DNA from 4 places in the Massilia sp. NP310 genome. Region 3 is predicted to be linked to each of the others. Evidence: predicted binding sites of a transcription regulator. Region 3 holds the regulator's gene; each other region holds the start of a gene.

Region 1 (5,402 bases), 200 kb from region 3:
GTCGACCGACGCCAGGAAGCGGGTCAGGAAGGCGTGCAGGCCTTCTTCGAGGATGGCGCTGATCGGGGACGATTGCAGCATGGCGTACAGTTCCACGGCCAGGCGCTCGGTATCGTGCGACTGCGCATTGCGCACGTCCTTCAGGTTGGCCACCACGGCGGCCATGCACGCCGCCAGCGAGCGCGGCATTTTCTCTTGCAGTATCAATAGTTCGGCCACCCGTGTCGACGTGATGGCGTCGCGGTAGACCTTGCGGTAGGTTTCGAAGGCGGACACCGAGCGCAACAGCGCCGCAAGCTGGTAGAACTCCGCCTGCGTCCCGGCCTGGACCGCATCATGCGCTCCGAACCTGAACTTGACGTCGAGGATGCGCGCCGTATTGTCGGCCCGTTCCAGGAAGGTGCCGAGGCGGATGAAGTTGAACGCCTCGTCCTGCAGCATGGTGCCCAGCGTGACGCCGCGCGACAGGTGCGAGCGGTACTTGACCCATTCCAGGAACTGGCCGGGATCGTGCTCGAAGGTGCGGTTCTTGAGATGCTTCTGCAGCATCAGCCAGGTCGTGTTCTCGGTTTCCCATACTTCGGTGGTCAGGGCGCCGCGCACGGCGCGCGCATTCTCGCGCGATGCGCGCAGGCAGCTGGTGATCGAGGACAGGTTGTCCGGATCGCGCACCATGAAGTCGATCACGTCCTTCTGCGTGAGCGCCGGGTACTTGGCCTCGAACTGCGCTTCCAGCTCGGACACGCCCAGCATGCTGCGCCAGCCCTGCTGCTCGGCCTGCGCCGACTGCGGCATCAGCGAATACTGGACCCGGACATCGAGCATGCGGGCCGTGTTTTCGGCGCGCTCGGTGTAGCGGGCCATCCAGAACAAGTGGTCTGCGGTGCGGCTCAACATCTTAGTTCTCCAGTATCCAGGTATCCTTGGTGCCGCCGCCCTGCGACGAATTGACCACCAGCGAACCTTCCTGCAGCGCCACCCGGGTCAGGCCGCCCGGCACCATCGACACGGTCTTGCCCGACAGGACGAAGGGACGCAGGTCGATATGGCGCGGCGCGATGCCCGATTCGACATAGGTCGGGCAGGCCGACAGGGCCAGCGTGGGCTGGGCGATATAGCCGTCCGGGTTGGCGATCAAGCGCTCGCGGAAGGCCTCGATCTCGGCGTGGGTCGAGGCCGGCCCGACCAGCATGCCGTAGCCGCCGGCGCCGTGCACTTCCTTCACCACCAGCTCGGGCAGCCGCGACAGGGTGTAGGCCAGGTCTTCCTTTTTCCGGCACTGGTAGGTCGGCACGTTGTTCAGGATCGGCTTTTCGCCCAGGTAGAATTCGATCATGTCCGGCACGTAGGGATAGATCGACTTGTCGTCGGCCACCCCGGTGCCGATGGCGTTGGCCAGGCCGACCCGCCCGGCGCGCACCGCGTCGAGCAGGCCCGGCACGCCCAGCGTGGACTCGGGGCGGAAGGCGCGTGGATCGAGATAGTCGTCGTCGATCCGGCGATAGATGACGTCGACCTGCTTCGGCCCGCGCGTGGTGCGCATGTAGACGGTGTCGTCGCTGACATACAGGTCTTGCCCCTGCACCAGCGCCACACCCATCTGCTGGGCCAGGAAGGCGTGTTCGAAATAGGCCGAGTTGTGCATGCCCGGCGTGAGGACGACCACGGTCGGGTCAAGCGGTCCGTCCGGCGCCACGGTGCGCAGGTTGTCGAGCAGCAGGTCGGGATAGTGCTCGACCGGCGCCACGCGGTTGCTCGCGAACAGGGCGGGAAACAGCCGCATCATCATCTTGCGGTTTTCCAGCATGTAGGACACGCCGGAAGGCACCCGCAGATTGTCTTCCAGGACGTAGAACTCGCCCTCGCCCGCGCGCACGATGTCGACGCCGGCGATATGGGCATAGATGTTTGAAGGCACCTTGACGCCCTGCATCGCGGGCCGGTACTGCGCATTGTTCAGGATCTGTTCGGGCGGGATGACGCCCGCCTTCAGGATATCCTGGTCGTGGTAGACGTCGTGCAGGAAACGGTTCAGCGCGGTCACCCGCTGCACCAGGCCGGCCTGCAGCCGGGCCCATTCGGCGGCGTCGATCACGCGCGGAATGATGTCGAACGGGATCAAGCGCTCCTTGCCGGCGTTGTCGCCGTAGACGGCGAAGGTAATCCCCACCCGCTGGAAGGTCAGTTCGGCTTCGGCACGTTTTTGCGCGATCAGTTGCGGCGACTGCAAGGCAAGCCACCGCGCAAACGCGTCGTAGTGAGGCCTTGCAATTGCCGCAGAGGAATACATTTCATCGTAAAAGTTCGGCATCGGATCCTCCAGTGGCATAGGTGCAATCAAGAAACGTGCCAGCTCGGCGACGCCGCACGATCGAATTATATTGCGGGTATGAATCATGCTTGTGCACAGTTGAAACAGGTATATATCGATGTGCTGGTATCGTTCGTGACCACCCCTATAAAGGCACTCCCGCATGGCTATCCGTATCGCGCTGCACCACAAGACCAGTTACCGCTACGACCGGCAAGTCGCCCTCTCGCCGCATGAGGTGCGCCTGCGTCCGGCGCCGCATGCGCGCACGCCGATCCTGTCGTATTCGCTGTCGGTGCTGCCGCAGGAGCATTTCATCAACTGGCAGCAAGACCCCTACGGGAATTACATCGGCCGTTTCGTGTTCCCGGAAAAAACGGATACGCTCGAGTTCACGGTCGACCTGGTCGCCGACATGACCGTCATCAATCCCTTCGATTTCTTCATCGAACAATATGCGGAGCATTTTCCCTTTGTGTATCCCGAGCAGTTGCAGGGGGAACTGAGCGCCTACGCGCAGCCCGAGCCGGCCGGCCCGCTGCTGCTGGCATGGGTAGACGCGGCGCGGCGCGAGCTGCTGGCGCAGCCGATGAACACCACCGACTTCCTGGTGGCGATCAACCAGCGCCTGCAGCGCGACATCGCCTATCTGCTGCGCATGGAACCGGGCGTGCAGACGCCGGAACACACGCTCGAGAAGCGTTCCGGCTCCTGCCGCGACAGCGGCTGGCTGCTGGTGCAGATCCTGCGCACGATGGGGCTGGCGGCGCGTTTCGTTTCCGGCTACCTGATCCAGCTGCGCGCCGACCAGGAGGCGCTCGACGGTCCGAGCGGCGCGCTCGAAGACTTCACCGACCTGCACGCCTGGACCGAGGTGTACATCCCCGGCGCCGGCTGGATCGGGCTCGACCCGACCTCGGGCATGCTGGCCGGCGAAGGCCATATTCCGCTCGCCTGCACGGCGCTGCCCTCGTCGGCGGCGCCGGTGACGGGGTTCAGCGACAAGGCCGAGGTCACCTTCATCCACGAGATGACGATCACCCGCATCCACGAAGACCCGCGCGTAACCAAGCCGTATTCGGACGCCGACTGGGAGGCCATCGACCGCCTGGGCCGGCAGGTCGACGCCGACCTGCTGGCCCAGGACGTGCGCCTGACCCAGGGCGGCGAGCCCACCTTCGTCTCGATCGACGACATGGACGCGCCGGAGTGGAATACCCAGGCCCATGGCGAGCGCAAACGCGCGCTGGCCGGCACGCTGGCGCAGCGGCTCAAGAATCATTTCGCGCCCGGCGGCCTGCTGCACTACGGCCAGGGCAAATGGTATCCGGGCGAACCGCTGCCGCGCTGGGCGCTGAACATCTTCTGGCGCGTCGACGGCGAGCCGCTGTGGCGCGACCCCGGCCTGTTCTCGGAAGAACACGTCGACGACGGCTATGACGCCGGGGACGCCCGCCGCTTCACCGCCGCGCTGGTCGATGCGCTCGGCCTGCCCGCCGGCAGCGCCATCCCCGCCTATGAAGACGTGCTGCTGCAGGCCCAACGCGAGCAGGCGCTGCCGCCCAACCTCGATCCCCTGCGGGCAGACCTGGACGCGCCGGAGGAACGGCGCCGGCTGGCGCGCCTGCTCGAACGCGGCCTGGGCCAGGTGGCCGGCTACGTGCTGCCGCTGCAGGCCGCGCCCGGCGCCGGCTGGCGCACCTCGGCCTGGCCGCTGCGGCGCGAACACCTGTACCTGCTCGAGGGCGACTCGCCGATCGGCCTGCGCCTGCCGCTGGCCACGCTGCCATGGGTGCCGCCGCGCGAACGCGATCCCGGTTTCGAGGTCGACCCGTTCGCCCCGCGCAGCGCCCTGGTGGCCGCGCACCACGCCGCGCAGCCGGCGCCGGACCGCGCGGCCGTCCAGCCTGCCTCTCCCTTCGCGCCGGACGCACGCGAGGTGATCCACACCGCGCTGTGCGTCGAAGTGCGCGCCGGACGCCTGCACGTCTTCATGCCGCCGCAGCAGCGCCTCGAGGATTACCTGGCGCTGGCCGGCGCGGTCGAGGCCACCGCCGCCAGGCTCGGGATGAAGCTGCGGATCGAAGGTTATGCGCCGCCGCGCGACCCGCGCATCAAGCTGCTCAGCGTCACGCCCGACCCGGGCGTCATCGAAGTCAATATCCATCCGGCCGCTTCGTGGAACGAGCTGGTGCACAACGTGACGACCCTGTACCAGGAAGCGCGCCTCACCCGCCTGGGCACCGAGAAATTCATGCATGACGGCCGCCACACCGGCACCGGCGGCGGCAACCACGCCACCCTGGGCGGCGCCAGCGCCGAAGACAGCCCGATGCTGCGCCGTCCCGACCTGCTCAAGAGCCTGATCACCTACTGGCAGATCCACCCGGCGCTCTCTTACCTGTTCTCGGGCACCTTCATCGGACCGACCAGCCAGGCGCCGCGCGTGGACGAGGCGCGCGACGACAACCTGTATGAACTGGCGATCGCCTTCCAGCAGATGGACAAGGTGCTGCCGACGCTGCAGCCGGGCGACAAGCCGTGGATGGTCGACCGCCTGCTGCGCAACCTGCTGGTCGACCTGACCGGCAATACGCACCGCGCCGAATTTTCGATCGACAAGCTGTATTCGCCGGACGGCCCCACCGGCCGCCTCGGCCTGGTGGAGTTCCGCGCCTTCGAGATGCCGCCGCACGAGCGTATGAGCCTGCTGCAAATGCTGTTGCTGCGGGCCCTGGTCGCGCGCTTCTGGCGCGAGCCGTGCCAGGCCCGGCTGGTGCACTGGGGCACCGCCCTGCACGACCGCTGGATGCTGCCGCATTTCGTCGCCCAGGACATCCGCGACGTCGCGCGCGACCTGCGCGCGGCCGGCTATGCCTTCGAGGACCACTGGTTCGAGCCCTTCATCGAATTTCGCTTCCCGCGCTTCGGCACCGTCGTCTACGAGGGCGTCGAGATGGAGCTGCGCCAGGCGATCGAGCCGTGGAACGTGCTGGGCGAGGAAGTCGCGGCCGGCGGCACCGCGCGCTACGTCGATTCGTCGGTCGAACGCATGCAGCTGCTGGTGCGCGGGCTGACCGACGGCCGCCAC
Region 2 (5,402 bases), 2.8 Mb from region 3:
TGGCCCCCGATACGGTCAAGGCCGACCTGCATGCGGCCCAGGCCAGGCCCGGGTCGGGCCTGAAGGATTGACGACGAGGTCCGCTCAATCGGTCAAGCGCCGCATCTCCGCAATCAGGTCGGCCTTCCCTTCGAACCCGATCCCCGGCAGGTCCGGCATCGTGATGTAGCCATTCTCGACCTTCACCCCATCCGGGAAGCCGCCATACGGCTGGAACAGGTCGGGATAGGACTCGTTGCCGCCCAGCCCCAGCCCGGCCGCGATGTTCAGGGACATCTGGTGGCCGCCGTGCGGAATGCAGCGGCTGCTCGACCAGCCATGCTGGCGCAGCATGTCGAGCGTGCGCAAATACTCCACCAGCCCGTAGCTCAGCGCGCAATCGAACTGCAGCCAGTCGCGGTCCGGACGCATGCCGCCGTGGCGGATCAGGTTGCGCGCGTCCTGCATCGAGAACAGGTTCTCGCCGGTGGCCATCGGCTTGTCGTAGTAGTTGCGCAAGGTGGCCTGCAGTTCGTAGTCGAGCGGGTCGCCGGCTTCCTCGTACCAGAACAGGTCGTACTGCGACAGCGCCTTGGCGTAGCGGATCGCGGTGTCCAGGTCGAAGCGGCCGTTGGCGTCCACCGCCAGCTTCTGGCCATCCCCCAGCACGCTCAGGATCGAATCGATGCGGCGCAGGTCTTCGTCGAGCGAAGCGCCGCCGATCTTTTTCTTGACCACCGTGTAGCCGCGATCCAGGTAGCTGCGCATCTCGTCCTTCAGCTTGCCGTGGTCCTGGCCCGGATAATAATAGCCGCCGGCCGCGTAGACGAACACTTTACGATCCGGCTCGCCGTTGCCATACCGCTCGGCCAGCAGCTGGAACAGTGGCTTGCCGGCGATCTTGGCGGTCGCGTCCCACACCGCCATGTCGATGGTGCCGATGGCCACCGAGCGCTCGCCATGCCCGCCCGGCTTTTCGTTGGTGAACATCGCCTGCCACACCTTGTGCGGATCCAGGTTGTCGCCGCCGGCATCGAGCAGCGACGCGGGATCGGCCTCGAGGATGCGCGGGATGAAGCGCTCGCGCATCAGCGTGCCCTGGCCGTAGCGGCCGTTGGAATTGAAGCCGTAGCCGATCACCGGCTTCCCGTCGCGCATGACGTCCGTGACGACGGCGACCACGCTCAGCGTCATCTTGCTGAAGTCGATGTACGCGTTGCGGATCGGGGAGCTGATCGGGACGGTTTTTTCGCGGATCTCGACGATTCTCATCTGGTGTTCCTTCGCTTGCGGTTGTACGAGCCACCAGATTATTCGCTCCAAAGGCGGTTATGATTGAGGCGGATTCACTAGATTCTTAACCTGCGGTGAAAAACGAGCTCGCTTCCCACCTCGAATTCTTCGTCCTGCTGGCGCGCCACGGCAACCTGTCGGCGGCCGCCCGCGAACTGGACCTGACCCCGCCGGCCGCCACCAAGCGCCTGGCCCAGCTCGAAGAACACCTGGGCGTGCGCCTGGTGAACCGCACCACCCGCACCAGCAGCCTGACGCCCGAAGGCGAAACCTACCTGCACTACGCGACCCGGATCCTGGCCGAACTGCGCGAGATGGAAGAAGCGGTCTCCGGCACGCGCTCGGTGCCGCGCGGCCTCTTGAAGGTGAACGCGTCGCTGGGCTTCGGACGCACGGCGATCGCGCCGCTGGTATCGAGCTTCGCCCAGCGCTATCCGCAGGTCGAGGTGCAGCTCGACGTCACCGACCGCCCGGTCGACCTGGCCGCGGGCGGCATCGACCTGGCGATCCGCTTCGGCGAACTGCCCGACCAGCGCCTGGTGGCGCGCCGCGTCATGTCGAACCGGCGCTTCCTGTGCGCCTCGCCGCGCTATCTGGAGCAGCACGGCGAGCCACGCACGCTGGAAGAACTGGCGGCGCACCGCTGCATCGTGCACCGGCAGAACGACGACGCCTACGGCGTCTGGCGCCTGGTGCACGAGGGACGCAGCGTCTCGGTGAAGGTCGGCGGCACGCTGTCGAGCAACGACGGCGACATCGCCCTCGGCTGGGCGCTGGATGGACACGGCATCCTGGTGCGTTCGGAATGGGACCTGAAGAAGTATGTGGACAGCGGGCGCCTGAAGATCGTCATGCCCGACCATGTCCAGCCGGGGGCCGACCTGTATCTGTATTACCGCAACCGCCGGCATCAGTCGGCGCGGGCACGCGCCTTCATCGATTTCCTGCTCGACCGGTTCGGCGCCGGCAACGGCATCGCCGACTGAATCGCCCTGTCGGGCTGCTTTACAGGCAAGCGACAAATCTCATCGGGAAGTCGCCAAGTCCTTGATCGTAATCAGATTAATTTTTTGGCATGCTACTTGCTCCCTGCCCGGTTTCCACTCAACCAGGGAGAGACAACATGATCAAAAAAATGATGGTGGTCGCGGCAGGCCTGCTGTGCGCGCTGCCGGCATGGGCGGGCTACGTGCAATACAATTTCAACGGTCCGCTGACCGGCTATTTCGTGCAGCACGATACCGATGGGTCCATCGCCGACTTCCGGTTCGGGGTGCCGATCCAGGGTGTGGGCTGGCCCTTCCAGATGTCCCTGTCGCCGCAGTGGTCCGAAGGCAGCACCCGGATCACCGCAGTCAGTACGCATTTCCTGCAAGACGGCCCGACCAATTTCAGCATCTACAGCGACTTCGGCGGCGACCAGACCACCTGGTTCGGCATCACGTTCGCCTACGATCCGTCCGGCATCCTGTACTACAGCGCCGACTACGCCAGCTCGATTTATCTGGCCAGACCCGAGGGTTCCGGATTCGAAAGCTTTTCGGGCACCCACCGCGGCACCGTGTCCCGGGGGACCCTGGATCCCGCTTACGCGCAGTGGCTCGACTATAACGACGGCTACCAGGAGCACGTAACCCGCATCGTCCCGCAGTACGTGGGGCCGAACGAGGTGCCGGAACCGGCCGGCCTGGCGCTGCTCGGGCTCGGCCTCGCCGGCCTGGCGGCCAGCCGCCGCAAGCGCTGAACATCAAGCGCCGAGCATCAGGCGCCGCCGGTGACCAGCATGGTGACGGCCGCCGCCAGCAGCACCGTGCTGAACGCCACCCGCAACAGGCGTGGCGGCAAGGTATGCGCCAGGTGCACGCCCCACGACACGGTCAGCACGCCGCCCAGCGCCAGCGGCAGGCCGACCTGCCAGTCGACCGCGCCGCTGTGGCCATAGGTGGCCAGCGCCACGAAGGCGCCCGGCACCACCAGCGCCAGCGCCATGCCCTGGGCGCGCGTCTGCGGCATCTTGAACAGGCTCACCAGCGCCGGCACCACCACCATGCCACCGCCGATCGTGAAGAAGCCCGACACCGCGCCGCTGGCGATGCCGATCGCCGGCATCAACCGGCGCGGCACTTCCTTCACGGGCGGGGGTGGCGCGCCGGTCTTGCGCCGCGACGGCCAGCCGAAGTACAGCGCCAGCGCGAGCAGGAACAGCGCGAAGGCGTAGTGCAGCACCTCGGCGTCGATCGCCACCGCGAAGCGCGCCGCCAGCCAGGCGGTCCCGATCGAGCACAGGCCGGCCACGCCGACCGAGCGCAGGTCGACCGGATGCTTCTGGTGATAGCGCCAGAAGCCGATCGCCACGTTCGGCGCGATCATCACCAGCGCCGTGCCCTGGGCCAGGTGCTGGTTCATGCCGTACAACAGGCCCAGCACCGGAATGGCGATCAGGCCGCCGCCGATGCCCAGCATGCCGCCGGCGATGCCGAGCGAGGCGCCCAGGCCGAAGTTCAATGCGAGGTCGATCACGGAAATCATGGAGAAAGCCAAAAAACGCGACGGCCCCTCGCAAGGGGCCGCCGGATGGGGAGGGTTAGCGCATTAAACGACTTGCGCGGCAGCCAGCGCCGTCATGTTGACGATGCGGCGCACGGTGGCGCTCGGGCTCAGGATGTGCACCGACTTGGCCGCGCCCAGCAGGATCGGACCCACCGTCACGCCCTTGCCGCTGGCGACCTTGAGCACGTTGAACAGGATGTTGGCCGCATCCAGCGACGGCATCACCAGCAGGTTGGCGCTGCCCGCGTAGCCGGCGTCGATGTTGTAGATGTCGCGGATTTCCTGCGACAGCGCGGCGTCGCCGTGGATCTCGCCGACCACCGCCAGCTCTGGGGCCTGTTCGGCCAGCAGGGCGCGGGCTTCACGCATGCGGCGCGCCGACGGACGCTCGGACGAGCCCTGCGACGAGTGCGACAGCAGCGCCGCCTTCGGCTCCAGGCCGAAGTGCTGCATGGCGTCGGCCGCCAGGCGGGTGATCGCCGCCAGCTCCTGGGCGCTCGGGGTCTCGTTGACGTAGGTGTCGGTGATGAACAGGGTCAGCTTGTCGAGCACCAGCGCGTTCATCGCGGCCAGCACTTCGGCGCCCGGCGCCACGCCGATCTCGTTCCGGACGTGTTCCAGGTGGCTGTCGTAGCTGCCGGTCATGCCGCAGATCAGGGCGTCGACCTGGCCCGACTTGAGCAGGCGCGTGCCCTGCAGCGTGGTGTCGCTTTCCGCCGCGATGACCGTGTAGTCCACGCCCGCCTGCAGGCGCAGGCCGGCCTGCTTGACGGCGCGCGCGATCGCGCCCTCGTCGCCGATCAGCACCGGCTGGGCGATGCCCTCGTCCACCACCGTCTGCACCGCGCGCAGCACGCGCGGCTCGCCCGCTTCGGCGTAGGCCACCTTGCGCAGGTTGGCGCGCGCCTTGTTGAACACCGGCTTCATGAAGAAACCGGTGTGGTAGATCATCTGGCCCAGCTGGTCGCGGTAGGCGTCCATGTCCTCGATCGGACGGGTCGCCACGCCCGATGCGGCGGCCGCCTCGGCCACGCGCGGCGCGATCGCCGCCAGCAGGCGCGGATCGAACGGCTTCGGGATGATGTATTCGGGGCCGAAGGTCAGGTCCTGGCCTTCGTAGGCCAGCGCCACAACGTCGCTCGCCTCGGCTTCGGCCAGTTCGGCGATCGCGGTCACGCAGGCCAGCTTCATCTCGTCGGTGATGCGGGTCGCGCCGCAGTCCAGCGCGCCACGGAAGATGTAAGGGAAGCACAGCACGTTGTTGACCTGGTTCGGATAGTCCGAACGGCCGGTGGCGATGATGACGTCCGGACGCGCGGCCTTCGCCACTTCTGGACGGATCTCGGGTTCCGGGTTGGCCAGGGCCAGGATCACCGGCTTGTCGGCCATGGTCTTGACCATCTCGGCGGTGAGCACGCCGGCGGTCGAGCAGCCCAGGAACACGTCGGCATCCTTGACGATGTCGCCCAGGGTGCGGGCATCGGTCGCCTGCGCATAGCGCGCCTTGTTGGCTTCCATGTTCGCTTCGCGGCCCTGCCAGATCACGCCCTTCGAGTCGGTGACGTAGATGTTCGACTGCT
Region 3 (5,402 bases):
AAGAAGCGCGCCACCATGTCGGGCGTCACCTGATCGAGCGAAGGCGGATTCCATCGCGGCGCATTGTCCTTGTCGATCACCAGCGCACGCACGCCTTCCAGCACTTCGCCATGCGCGAAATTGTGGCGCACTAGCGAACGTTCCATGCGCAGGCAATCGGCCACGGACAGCTGCGCGCCGCGCGCCAGCAGTTCGTGGGTCACGCACATCATCAGGGGCGAGCGCTGGCGCATCGCCGCCAGGGCGCGCTGCGCGAACAGCGTCTCGTCGCCTTCGAGCGAAGCCATGATCGCGGCGACCGAGGCGGCGCCGAAATGCGCATCGATCAGCTGGCGCTGGGCCTGCAGTTCGCCGTTGCCCGCCTGCGGCGCGAACGGCGCCGCGAAAGCGCGGATCGCCGCCGGCAGGTCAGCGCCGGGTGTGGACGCAATCAAGGCATGCAGGGCCGGCAGCTCGGCGCCCGGCACGAAGACATCGGCCAGGCCGATATGGAGCGCGTCGGCGGCGCCGATCGTCAGCCCGGTCAGGCCCAGGTAGTTGCCGAGCTGTCCCGGCGCATGCGACAGGAAGTGGCTGCCGCCGACGTCCGGAAACAGGCCGATGTTCACCTCGGGCATGGCCATCTTCGTGCGCTCGGTCACGATGCGCAGGCCGCAGTCCGGGCCGCCCTGGGCGATGCCCATGCCGCCGCCCATCACGACGCCATCCATGATGGCGATGTAGGGCTTCGGGTAGAAATGGATCAGGTGGTTCAGCGCGTATTCTTCGGTGAAGAAATCCTCGAGCAGCGCGCTGCCGCCCATCGGCGTCGCATGGCCGACCTCATGGAAGAAGCGGATGTCGCCGCCCGCGCACAAGGCCTTCTCGCTGCTGCTGGTCAGTACGACCGCGTCGACCTGCCCGTCATGGCGCCAGGCGCGCAGCACAGTGGTGAGCGCGCGCACCATCTCGAGCGACAGCGAATTGAGCGCCTTCGGGCGGTCCAGGGTGATGATGCCGGTGCGGTTGGCGACGCGGGTCAGGACGTGGTCGGTCATGGCGTAATCCGTAATGGAGAGACATGCATTTTACCGAACACACGATACGCGTCATATCGGGGAGCTGGATGCAAAAAGGGCGTCCCCTCAGACGCCCTTAGCTAGTGTGAGCCCTGCGCCTGATCAGGCGACAGCAGCGTCTTCGCCGCCGTTTTCCGGCAGGCGTTTGATCGAGGTACGGCTATGGTCCTTCAGCATTTGCTTGTGTTTCAGGATCTGTCTGTCCAGCTTATCCATCAGCGTGTCGATCGCGGCGTACAGGTCTTGCGCGACGCTTGCCACGTGCAGGGTCTTGCCCGACACCTGGACGTTGATCTCTGCTTTCTGCCTTTTTTCTTTTTCAGTGAGGTTGTCGACGGCCAGGAAGACGTGGGTGTCGATCACCTGGTCGAAATGGCGAATGATGCGCTCGAGCTTATTCTGAACGTATTCACGGATGGCGGGGGTTACTTCGAGATGATGGCCACTGATTGTGAGGTTCATACACACTCCTTTGAAAAGGTTGCACCGTGTGGACCACACCAACGCGACAAGGCACGACGGGTGTGGACGGCGCAGTTACAAGGACTTGCGGAGGCTTACAGGGGGTATCTTGAGGGCTTCACGGTATTTTGCAACCGTCCGGCGCGCGATGACCATGCCTTGTTCCCCGAGCATCTCCGCGATCTTGCTGTCGGACAATGGGTTCCTAGGGTCTTCTGCTCCTGTCAATTGTGCGATGAGCGCACGGATTGCCGTCGAGGATGCTTCGCCTCCCGCCTCGGTGGCAACGTGGCTGCCGAAGAAATACTTCAACTCAAACATGCCGTGCGGGGTCAGCATGTATTTCTGCGTTGTGACACGAGAAATTGTGCTCTCGTGTAGGCCTAGTGTATCAGCTATCTCACGTAAAACAAGGGGCCGCATGGCAACCGCGCCATGGGAGAAAAAGTTGCGCTGGCGCTCGACGATCGCCTCCGCCACGCGCAGGATGGTGTCGAATCGCTGGCGCATATTCTTGATGAGCCACTTCGCTTCCTGCAACTGCGCGCCCATCTGCGCTTCGCTCTTGCCCTGCTTGAGGAGGCTCGCGTACAGGCTGTTCACGCGCAGGCGCGGCATCACGTCCGGGTTCAGGGTGACCGCCCAGCCGCTCTTGGAACGGCGCACGATCACGTCCGGCACCACGTAGTCCGACACGTTCGAAGCGAACGCCGCGCCCGGATGCGGATTGCATTGGCGCACCACGGCCTGCACCTCGCGCAAGTCTTCGTCGTCGCAGTCGAGCGCTTTTTTCAGCTTGCTGTACTCGCGCTGGGCGAACCAGCTCAGGTAACCCTCGACGATGGTCAGCGCCATGCGCCGCGTCACCAGCGGCACGCCCGGCATGCGCCGGATCTGCAGCGCCAGGCACTCGGCCGCGCTGCGCGCGCCGACGCCCACCGGATCCATGCTCTGCACCAGCGCCAGCGCGCAGCGTAATTCGTCGATCTCGATCTCGAGTTCTTGGGGCAGCCTGGCGTGAATCTCGTCGAGCGGCTCTTCCAGGTAGCCGTTGTCGTCCAGCGCATCGATCACCAGCTCGGCCAGCGCACGGTCGCGCGCCGACAGGATGGCTTCGCGCACCTGTTCCATCAGGTGTTCGCGCAGCGTGATGGCGCAGGCTTCCAGTTGCGGGCGGCCGTCCTCGTCCTCGCCGCCGCCGGACGATGGCGCGCCGCTGTCGCTCCAGTCGGCATCGACGCGATCGTTGTCGGCGCCGCCCTCGAAACCCTCGCCCTCCTGCGCAGGCGCACCCTCACCCTCGGCCTGCTGGCCGGGCGCCGGCGGCGCTTCGCCGTTGGCGGGCGCATTGTTGATGGCGCCATCGGCCAGCAGGCGCACCGATCGGTCGAGCGGATCGTCGAGCCGCTCGAGCAAGGGGTTATCGCCCAGTATCTGCTCGATCTCCTGGTGCAGCTCGAGCGTCGACAGTTACAGCAACCGGATCGACTGCTGCAGTTGCGGCGTAAGCGCGAGGTGCTGCGAAGTGCGAAGTTGCAGGGACTGTTTCATCTAGGCGTCGCTCACATGCGGAAGTGTTCACCCAGGTACACGCGGCGCACCGACTCGTCGGCGATGATGTCGTCAGGACGGCCGGAGGCAAGCACCGCGCCCTGGTTGATGATGTAGGCGCGGTCGCAGATGCCGAGCGTCTCGCGCACGTTGTGGTCGGTGATCAAAACACCGATCCGGCGCTCCTTCAGGAAGCGCACGATGCGCTGGATCTCGATCACGGCGATCGGGTCGACGCCGGCGAACGGTTCGTCGAGCAGCACGAAGCGCGGATTGGTCGCCAGCGCGCGCGCGATTTCCACGCGGCGACGCTCGCCGCCCGACAGCGACAGCGCCGGATTCTCGCGCAGCTTCTCGATCTGCAGGTCGGCCAGCAGGGTGTCGAGGCGCTCGTTGATCTGGTCTTTCGACAGCGGCTTGCCGTTGTCCTTCTGCAGCTCGAGCACGGCGCGGATGTTCTCTTCCACCGTCAGCTTGCGGAACACCGAAGCCTCTTGCGGCAGGTAGGACAGGCCCAATACGGCGCGGCGGTGGATCGGCAGGCTGGTGATGTCGGTGCCGTTGATGTCGATCGAGCCGGCGTCCGACGGCACCAGGCCGACGATCATGTAGAACGACGTGGTCTTGCCGGCTCCGTTCGGGCCCAGCAAGCCGACCACTTCGCCGCATTCCACCTGCAGCGACACGTCGCGCACCACCAGGCGCTTGCCATAGCTTTTCTGCAGGCCCTTGACGACCAGGGTGCTGCGATCGCCCAGCTCCATCGGAATCGCCGTCATTGGGCGCCTCCGGCGGGTGCGCGCTTGGGCGCCAGGATCAGGGTGCCGCGGCCGCCGCCGGCGACGCTCTTGCCGCTTTCGTCGTTGCGCACCGTGGCCACTTCCTTGCGGTTGTCGTAGGAAATGAAGGGGCCGGTGATCTGGTTGGTCATGCGCGCGCCTTCGAGTTCGCGCACGACGGCGTTGGAATACAGGCGCACCAGTTCCGACCGCTCGTCGTACTCGATGCGCTCGGCCTGGCCGTCGACCCACAGGTCGGGACCGCCGTCACGCTTCTGGCGGAAAGTGGCGACCTTGCCGCCGGCAGCGGTGAGGGTCACGCTCATATAGCCTTCCGGGCTTTCCTTGACCAGGGCGCGGTCGGACTTGAGCACCAGGGTGCCGCGGGTCAGCACCACGTTGCCGGTCAGGATGCGGGTGCCGGTCACCTCGTCGATGTCGAGCGAATCGAAGTTGATGACCGCTTCCTTGAGCGAATCGGCGCGTTCGGCGGCCGCGGTCAGCGACAGCAGGGAAAGGAAGGCGGCGACAAGTAGTTTTTTCATGGTTGGTGGATACGGGTCTCTGGTTGGCACGCGGCGTTTCTGGAGGATCAGCGCTGGCGTGGCGGATAGACGATCTGGCCGCGGCTGGACAGGTGCAGCTGCATGGTCGCATTGTTGGCGACCATGCCGGTGCCCTTGACGCTGGACGCGCCGAGCTGCATGTCGATCGGCAGATCGGTCTTCAGTATTTCTTCGTCCGGCAGCACGGTGAGCGCCTGGGTGCGCACGTGCAGCGATTCACTCTGCGCGGTCTTGGGGCGCTGCAGGTCGACGTCGCCGATCAGCTCGACCCGGTGCTCCTGGTGATGGATCTGCGCGTTCTTCGCGACCACCGTCATCGGCGGGCGGCCCGGCTCGACGCCGCGCAGCACCGGCGCCTCGACGTGCGACACGTCGCCGCGCGGAATATGCTCCAGGCGCTTGCCCGACACCAGGTAGCTCGGCTGGCCGTTCTCGGTCATGCGCACGAAGGAGAAGTTCTCGACGATGTAGTCCGGTTCGTCCGGCGGTCCGCCCAGCTGGGCGTCGATGTCGGACCCCTGCATCAGTTGCAGCAGCCAGAAGCTGCCGAAGGCGAAGAAGGTGCCGATGACGATCATCGCCAGGAGATTCCAGCGGTGGGCGGTGCGCTTGTTGACGACGACGGTAGCCATTTTTAAAGCCTCAGGCGAAGTACGGCGCGAGCGCCTGGTCGTAGGTGCCCTGGGCGCGCATCACGAGGTCGCACACCTCGCGCACCGCGCCGCGCCCGCCGGCGTTTTTCGTTACGTAGTGCGCGCGGTGCTGCACCTCCGGGTGGCCGGACGGCACCGCGACGGCGAAGCCGACGCGCGCGAACAGCGGCAGGTCGATCACGTCGTCGCCGATGTAGCCGCACTGCTCCGCCGTGAAGCCGGTGGCTTCCAACAGCTTGGCGAAACCGATGCGCTTGTCGTGGATGCCCTGGTGGACGTGCGAGATGCCGAGATCGGCCGCGCGCTTGACGACGATCGGCGACAGGCGCGCGC
Region 4 (5,402 bases), 540 kb from region 3:
GATCTGGCGGCCTACGACCGCGCCCGGTACGCGTCGCTGCACGGCCATGCCGACGACCTGCTCGAGGTCGTGGAAGAGTTCGCCACCGGACCGGTCGTGGTGGTCGGCCACTCGGTCAGCGCCATGATCGGCATGCTGGCCACCATCGCGGCGCCCGGGCGCTTCGCCGCCCAGGCCATGATCGGCCCCTCCCCCTGCTACATCAACGACGGCGACTACGTCGGCGGCTTCAGCCGCGAAGACATCGGCGAGCTGCTCGACACCATGGAAGCGAACTACCTGGGCTGGTCGCAGAGCCTGGCCCCGGCCATCATGGGCGCGCCGAACCGGCCCGAGCTGCGCCAGGAACTGACCGACAGCTTCTGCCGCAACGATCCCGAGATCGCGCGCCACTTCGCCTGCGTCACCTTCCTGTCCGACCACCGGCCGGACGTGGCCAGGTCGACCGTACCGGCCCTGGTCCTGCAGTGCAGCGACGACCTGATCGCGCCGCGCACGGTCGGCGAGTGGCTGCACCGGCACCTGCCCAGCAGCAGCCTGGCCGTGATCGACAACGTCGGCCACTGCCCGCACATGAGCGCGCCGACCGCCAGTTCGCGCGCGATCGACGTCTTCCTGGCGCAGACGCTGCGCTAGCCTTCGATGAACGCCGCCCTGCCCGCCGTCGATGCCTTTTACGAGCAGGCGGCGTGCGGGCTGCTGGCGACCGATGCCGGCGGCATGATCGTGCGCGCCAACGCCACCCTCCACGCCTGGCTCGGCGCGCCATCCGATGCCCTGACCGGCAAGCTGCGTTTCCACGACCTGCTGTCGGTAGGCGCCCGCCTGTTCCACCACACCCGCTGCGTGCCGTTGCTGCAGCGCGAAGGCGCGGTGAACGAAGTCCAGGTCGACCTGCTCACCCTGGACGGACGGCACCTGCCGGTGCTGCTCAACATCGTGCGCCATCCCGGCGCCGACGGCGCCTGGCTCGACCACTGGGCCGTGTTCAGGTCGAGCGGACGCCACGCCTACGAACATGCCCTGCTCGGCGCGCGCAAGGTGGCCGAGGAAGCGCTCGAGGCCCAGCGCGCGGCCGACCTGCAGCTGCAGGCGCTCAACCTGCAACTGACGGCGGCCGACCGCCGCAAGGACGAATTCCTGGCCACCCTGTCGCACGAGCTGCGCAATCCGCTGGCGCCGATGCGCAGCGCGGTCGACGTCTTCAAGCTCAAGTACGGCAGCGGCGCCGACGAGCGCCTGCTGCAGGCCTTCGACCGCCAACTGCGCCACCTGACACGGCTGGTGGACGACCTGATGGACGTCTCGCGCATCACCCAGAACCGGATGCGGCTGCGGCGCACGGCGGTCGACCTGGCGCCGCTGGTGCGCGGCGCGGCGCAGGACATGGCCCCGGCCATGGCGGCGGCGCGCCATACGCTGCGCCTGTCCGTTGGCGACACGCCGCTGGTGGTCGACGGCGACGCCACGCGCCTGGCGCAAGTGGTCATCAACCTGCTGGCCAATGCCGCCAAGTACACGCCGGACGGCGGCCAGATCGACGTCGAACTCACCTGCGCGGACGGGCACGCCGAACTGCGCGTGCGCGACAACGGCATCGGCATTCCGCCGGACGCGCTGGGCGCGGTCTTCAATATGTTCGCCCAGCTCGAACCGGCCCTCGACCGGGCCAGGGGCGGGCTCGGCATCGGGCTGGCGCTGGCGCGCGGCATCGTCGACCTGCATGGCGGCGCGATCCTGGTCGAGAGCGCCGGGCCCGGCCTGGGCAGCGAATTCACGCTGCGCCTGCCGCTGGTCGCCGGCTGCGCCGCGCCGGAAGCCGCCGCGGAACCGGCCGCGCCGGTCTCGCCCAGGCGGGTGCTGGTGGTGGACGACAACTTCGACACCGCCGAGACCATGGCGCTGGCGCTGGAACTGTTCGGCTGCGAGACGCGTATGGCGCACACCGCGGCCGCCGCGCTGGACGTCGCGGCCGAATTCGCGCCCGACGTCGCCCTGCTCGACATCGGGCTGCCCGACTACAACGGTTACGAACTCGCGCGGCGCCTGCGCGCCCTGCCGTCCGGCCTGGACATCACGCTCGTTGCCGCCACCGGCTGGGGCCAGGACAAGGACCGCACGCTGGCGCTGGACGCGGGCTTCGATCACCATTTGACCAAGCCGATCGATTTCGAGCAGCTGCGCCTGCTGTTACGATGAGCGCTTGTGAACTTCGAGCACGATCCATGACCATCCGGTTTTCCATGCTTCCCGGGCTGGCTGCAGGCCTGTTGTGCCTGGCTTCGCTGATGCATGCGGGCGTCGCCGCCGCCTGCGAGCGGCGCTATCCCGACGCCAATGGCGACGACCGCACCCGCCACGTCGCCCTGTCGGCGCGCTGGCCGGACGCCCAGATCCTGCAGAACCTGCGGCTGCAGATCGACCGCGCCGAGGTCAAGCAGAGCGAGAGCAGGGACGCGCTCAAGACCGAGTATGGCTACTTTGGGCGTTCGGTGACGATCACGCGCTCGGTGAAGAACGGCGTCGAGGTGCTGTTGCTGGAAAAAGGCAGGGACAAGCTGGTGTGGAAGCTGGGAACCTGTTGATTCTGGACGAAGCCGCTTCCGGCACCGGATACAACCGACCGGAAGCAGGACATCAAGACCGCGGACGGCGGATGAACAAGCCCAGCATGCCCACACCCAACAAAGCCATCGATGCCGGCTCGGGAATCACGCGATCCAGCGGCTCCACGCCGATGATTGGTGGCGGAAGGATGAACTCGCCGCCTGTGTAGGCGTGGAACTGGAGGTTATCGAGGCGATCAGTATTGAAGCTGATATGTGTGGCCATCGCGTCGCCATATGCCGAATAGACACGATAGCTACCCATGGTCCCAAGATGCGGAAAGCCGCAGAAACTCGGGTTGGTCGGGCAGTAAGGGTTACCGTTGCCGGAGACCCAAGTGTATGGTTCGTAAAACCCATCTTCGAACAACACATTCACTCCGCCGCCATCGACGTCATAGCGCGCTGCGTTAAACGAGATGTAGTACTTGTCGCTGCCCAGAGCTGCGCGCAGCTTGGCTGGGTCAATCGTCAGCTCCACTGGCCCTCCAAGGAAGGCGCCGCGCGGCGTATGCATGACATACTCGTTGCGAAAGCTCAGACCGTAGTCATGGTAGCCTTGGCGATTGTGGCTATCGCGCCCACCGCTATAGAAATCCCCGATCTGGCTGTGCGAAATGAATGCCTCGAAATCCAGAACGATGCTTCCGGCCTTGGCGGGAAGCGCGCTTGCCAGCAGCAGCGCGCCCAAAGCGCCGGTCAGTCGTTTATTCATGATCATCCCTATATTTGTTATGGAACAATCAACATAGCAAAATTCGCGCCAACTAAATTAGCTCAATGAAAATAACCATTTATCCCGACACAGGGATCGCACTGTAAAAATCTCCGACAATTGCCAGCTATTCGTGAGCATGATCCCCCTCGTGCTTAACGATCGGATCCTCGGTCCCGGTCCATTCGCTCATCAGCGAATAGCCAACCGCCAGCAGCACCGGCCCGATGAACATGCCGACGAAGCCGAAGGCGATCACGCCGCCCAGCACCCCGAGCAGGGTCAAGAGGAACGGCAGGCTGCTGCCGCGGCTGATCAGCATCGGCCGCACGACGTTGTCGACGCCGCTGATCAAGACCGTGCCCCAGATCGCCATGAAGATCGCCCAGCCCGTCTCGCCATGGGCGAACAGCCACAGCGTCGCCCCACCCCACACCAGCGGCGGGCCGAGCGGAATCAGGGACGTCAGGAACACCAGCACCGACAGCAGCGGCACCGCCGGCACCCCGGCGATCGCGAAGCCGACCGCCGCCACCAGCGCCTGGGCCAGCGCCGTGCCGAGCAGGCCGTACATCACGCCGCGCACGGTCTGGCTGACCGTGTGCTGGATCGATTCGGCGCCCTCGCCCATCACCTTGCGCATCGTCACCGCGATCACGGCCAAGAGCGCATTGCCGTCGCGGTACAGGAAAAAGCTGACGAAGGCGGCCAGGCTCATCTGCACCACGCCGGTCCCGAGCATGATGCCGCCCTTGACCAGCCAGATACGGGCCGGCTCGATCATGCGCTGGGCCAGCGCCAGCATCTGCTCGCGGCTGGCGATCAGGTCGTGCAGGTAGGTGTCGATCGTTTCGCCGAGCAGGGGAATGTCGCGGATCCAGGCCGGCGGCGCCAGTTCGCGGTGCTCGACCAGGACGCGCAATTCGTTGAAGCCGCGCGCCACGTCGTCGCCCAGGTTGTAGGCCACCATCGACAGCGGGATGATGAACAGCAGGGTCAGGGTGAGCGTCATCGTCAGCGCCGCGATCGTGCGCTGGCCGCGCAGTTCGCGCAGCAGGCGCAGGTACAGGGGCCAGGTGGAGATGGCGACCGCGGCGGCGAACAGGATGGCCGGCAGGAAGGGACGCAAGACATAGAGACAGCCCAGCGTCAGCAGGACGACGATGGCGATGCGGGTGTAGTTTCTTCCGGGTCGCGCTTCCATGCCGTCCTGTGATGAATGATGTTTACATCATCATAGCAGTTGGCGCAGGTCGTGGGCGATGAGCGCCGGGCCCTGGCCGTGGCGCACGAACAGGCGCAGGCGGCCCTGCTTGTCGAACACGAAGCTGCCGGCCGTGTGGTCCACGGTGTAGCTGCCGGGATCGGCGCCCGGCACCTTGGCGTAGAACACCTTGAACTCCTTGGCCACCTTGGCGGTCGCGGCGGCGTCGCCATACAGGCCGATGAAGCGCTTGTCGAAGGCCGGGACGTAGTGCGACAGCAGTTCCTGCGTATCGCGCTCGGGGTCGACGGTGATGAACAGCACCTGCACGTCGTCGCTCGACGGGCCCAGTTCCTTCATCACGGTGGCCATCTCGGCCATCGTGGTCGGGCAGACGTCGGGGCACTGGGTGTAGCCGAAGAAGACCACCACCACCTTGCCCTTGAAGTCTTCGAGGGTGCGCGGCTTGCCGGTGTGGTCGGTGAGCGCGAAACCCTTGGCGTAGTCGACGCCGGTGACGTCGGTGTTGTGGAAGGCTGGCGGCTTGTCGCTCAATTTTTCGCAACCGCTTGACAGCAGCGCGACGGCCGTGAACCCCACTACGCTCAAGAATTTTTTCATGTCAGAACCTGAAGTAATGGTCGACCAACAAGGCCGCGAACAGCAGCGACAGGTAGACGATCGACCAGGTGAAGGTCTTGCGCGCCGCCATATCGCTGTAGTTGCGATGCACCCGCCAAGCGTGGCGCAGGAAGATGGCGTTGAGCGGCACCGCCGCCGCCAGGTAGATCAGGCCGCTCATGCCGACCGCGAACGGCAGCAAGGTGGTCGCGGCCAGGCCGATCGTGTACAGCCACACCTGCAGGCCGGTGAATTT

The links. The regulator sigma-54, encoded in region 3, starts transcription at its own class of promoters, with help from an activator protein. The targets are predictions, from matches to a motif close to TGGCANGNAANCTGCTTT.
Region 1: a site for sigma-54 is predicted at 2,386-2,403, ahead of KY496_RS21750 (DUF2126 domain-containing protein). Genes of this name have one in related genera too.
Region 2: a site for sigma-54 is predicted at 2,344-2,361, ahead of KY496_RS08230 (PEP-CTERM sorting domain-containing protein). Genes of this name have one in related genera too.
Region 4: a site for sigma-54 is predicted at 3,355-3,372, ahead of KY496_RS23340 (PEP-CTERM sorting domain-containing protein). Genes of this name have one in related genera too.

Annotation. Positions count from the first base shown of each region.
Region 1 covers NZ_CP080379.1:4,936,362-4,941,763, reverse strand. The annotation lists gene KY496_RS21760 (alpha-E domain-containing protein) at 1-897, opposite strand, end outside; gene KY496_RS21755 (circularly permuted type 2 ATP-grasp protein) at 899-2,311, opposite strand; gene KY496_RS21750 (DUF2126 domain-containing protein) at 2,475-5,402, shown strand, end outside.
Region 2 covers NZ_CP080379.1:1,895,327-1,900,728, forward strand. The annotation lists gene KY496_RS08215 (SDR family oxidoreductase) at 1-71, shown strand, start outside; gene KY496_RS08220 (mandelate racemase/muconate lactonizing enzyme family protein) at 85-1,251, opposite strand; gene KY496_RS08225 (LysR substrate-binding domain-containing protein) at 1,347-2,258, shown strand; gene KY496_RS08230 (PEP-CTERM sorting domain-containing protein) at 2,396-3,016, shown strand; gene KY496_RS08235 (sulfite exporter TauE/SafE family protein) at 3,034-3,801, opposite strand; gene KY496_RS08240 (NADP-dependent malic enzyme) at 3,865-5,402, opposite strand, start outside.
Region 3 covers NZ_CP080379.1:4,732,131-4,737,532, reverse strand. The annotation lists gene KY496_RS20855 (enoyl-CoA hydratase/isomerase family protein) at 1-1,037, opposite strand, end outside; gene hpf (ribosome hibernation-promoting factor, HPF/YfiA family) at 1,161-1,520, opposite strand; gene KY496_RS20845 (RNA polymerase factor sigma-54) at 1,596-2,936, opposite strand; gene KY496_RS27475 (hypothetical protein) at 2,991-3,071, opposite strand; gene lptB (LPS export ABC transporter ATP-binding protein) at 3,083-3,835, opposite strand; gene lptA (lipopolysaccharide transport periplasmic protein LptA) at 3,847-4,395, opposite strand; gene lptC (LPS export ABC transporter periplasmic protein LptC) at 4,443-5,048, opposite strand; gene KY496_RS20825 (HAD family hydrolase) at 5,059-5,402, opposite strand, start outside.
Region 4 covers NZ_CP080379.1:5,272,053-5,277,454, reverse strand. The annotation lists gene KY496_RS23355 (alpha/beta fold hydrolase) at 1-636, shown strand, start outside; gene KY496_RS23350 (ATP-binding protein) at 643-2,199, shown strand; gene KY496_RS23345 (hypothetical protein) at 2,226-2,585, shown strand; gene KY496_RS23340 (PEP-CTERM sorting domain-containing protein) at 2,638-3,321, opposite strand; gene KY496_RS23335 (AI-2E family transporter) at 3,449-4,525, opposite strand; gene KY496_RS23330 (SCO family protein) at 4,556-5,146, opposite strand; gene cyoE (heme o synthase) at 5,148-5,402, opposite strand, start outside.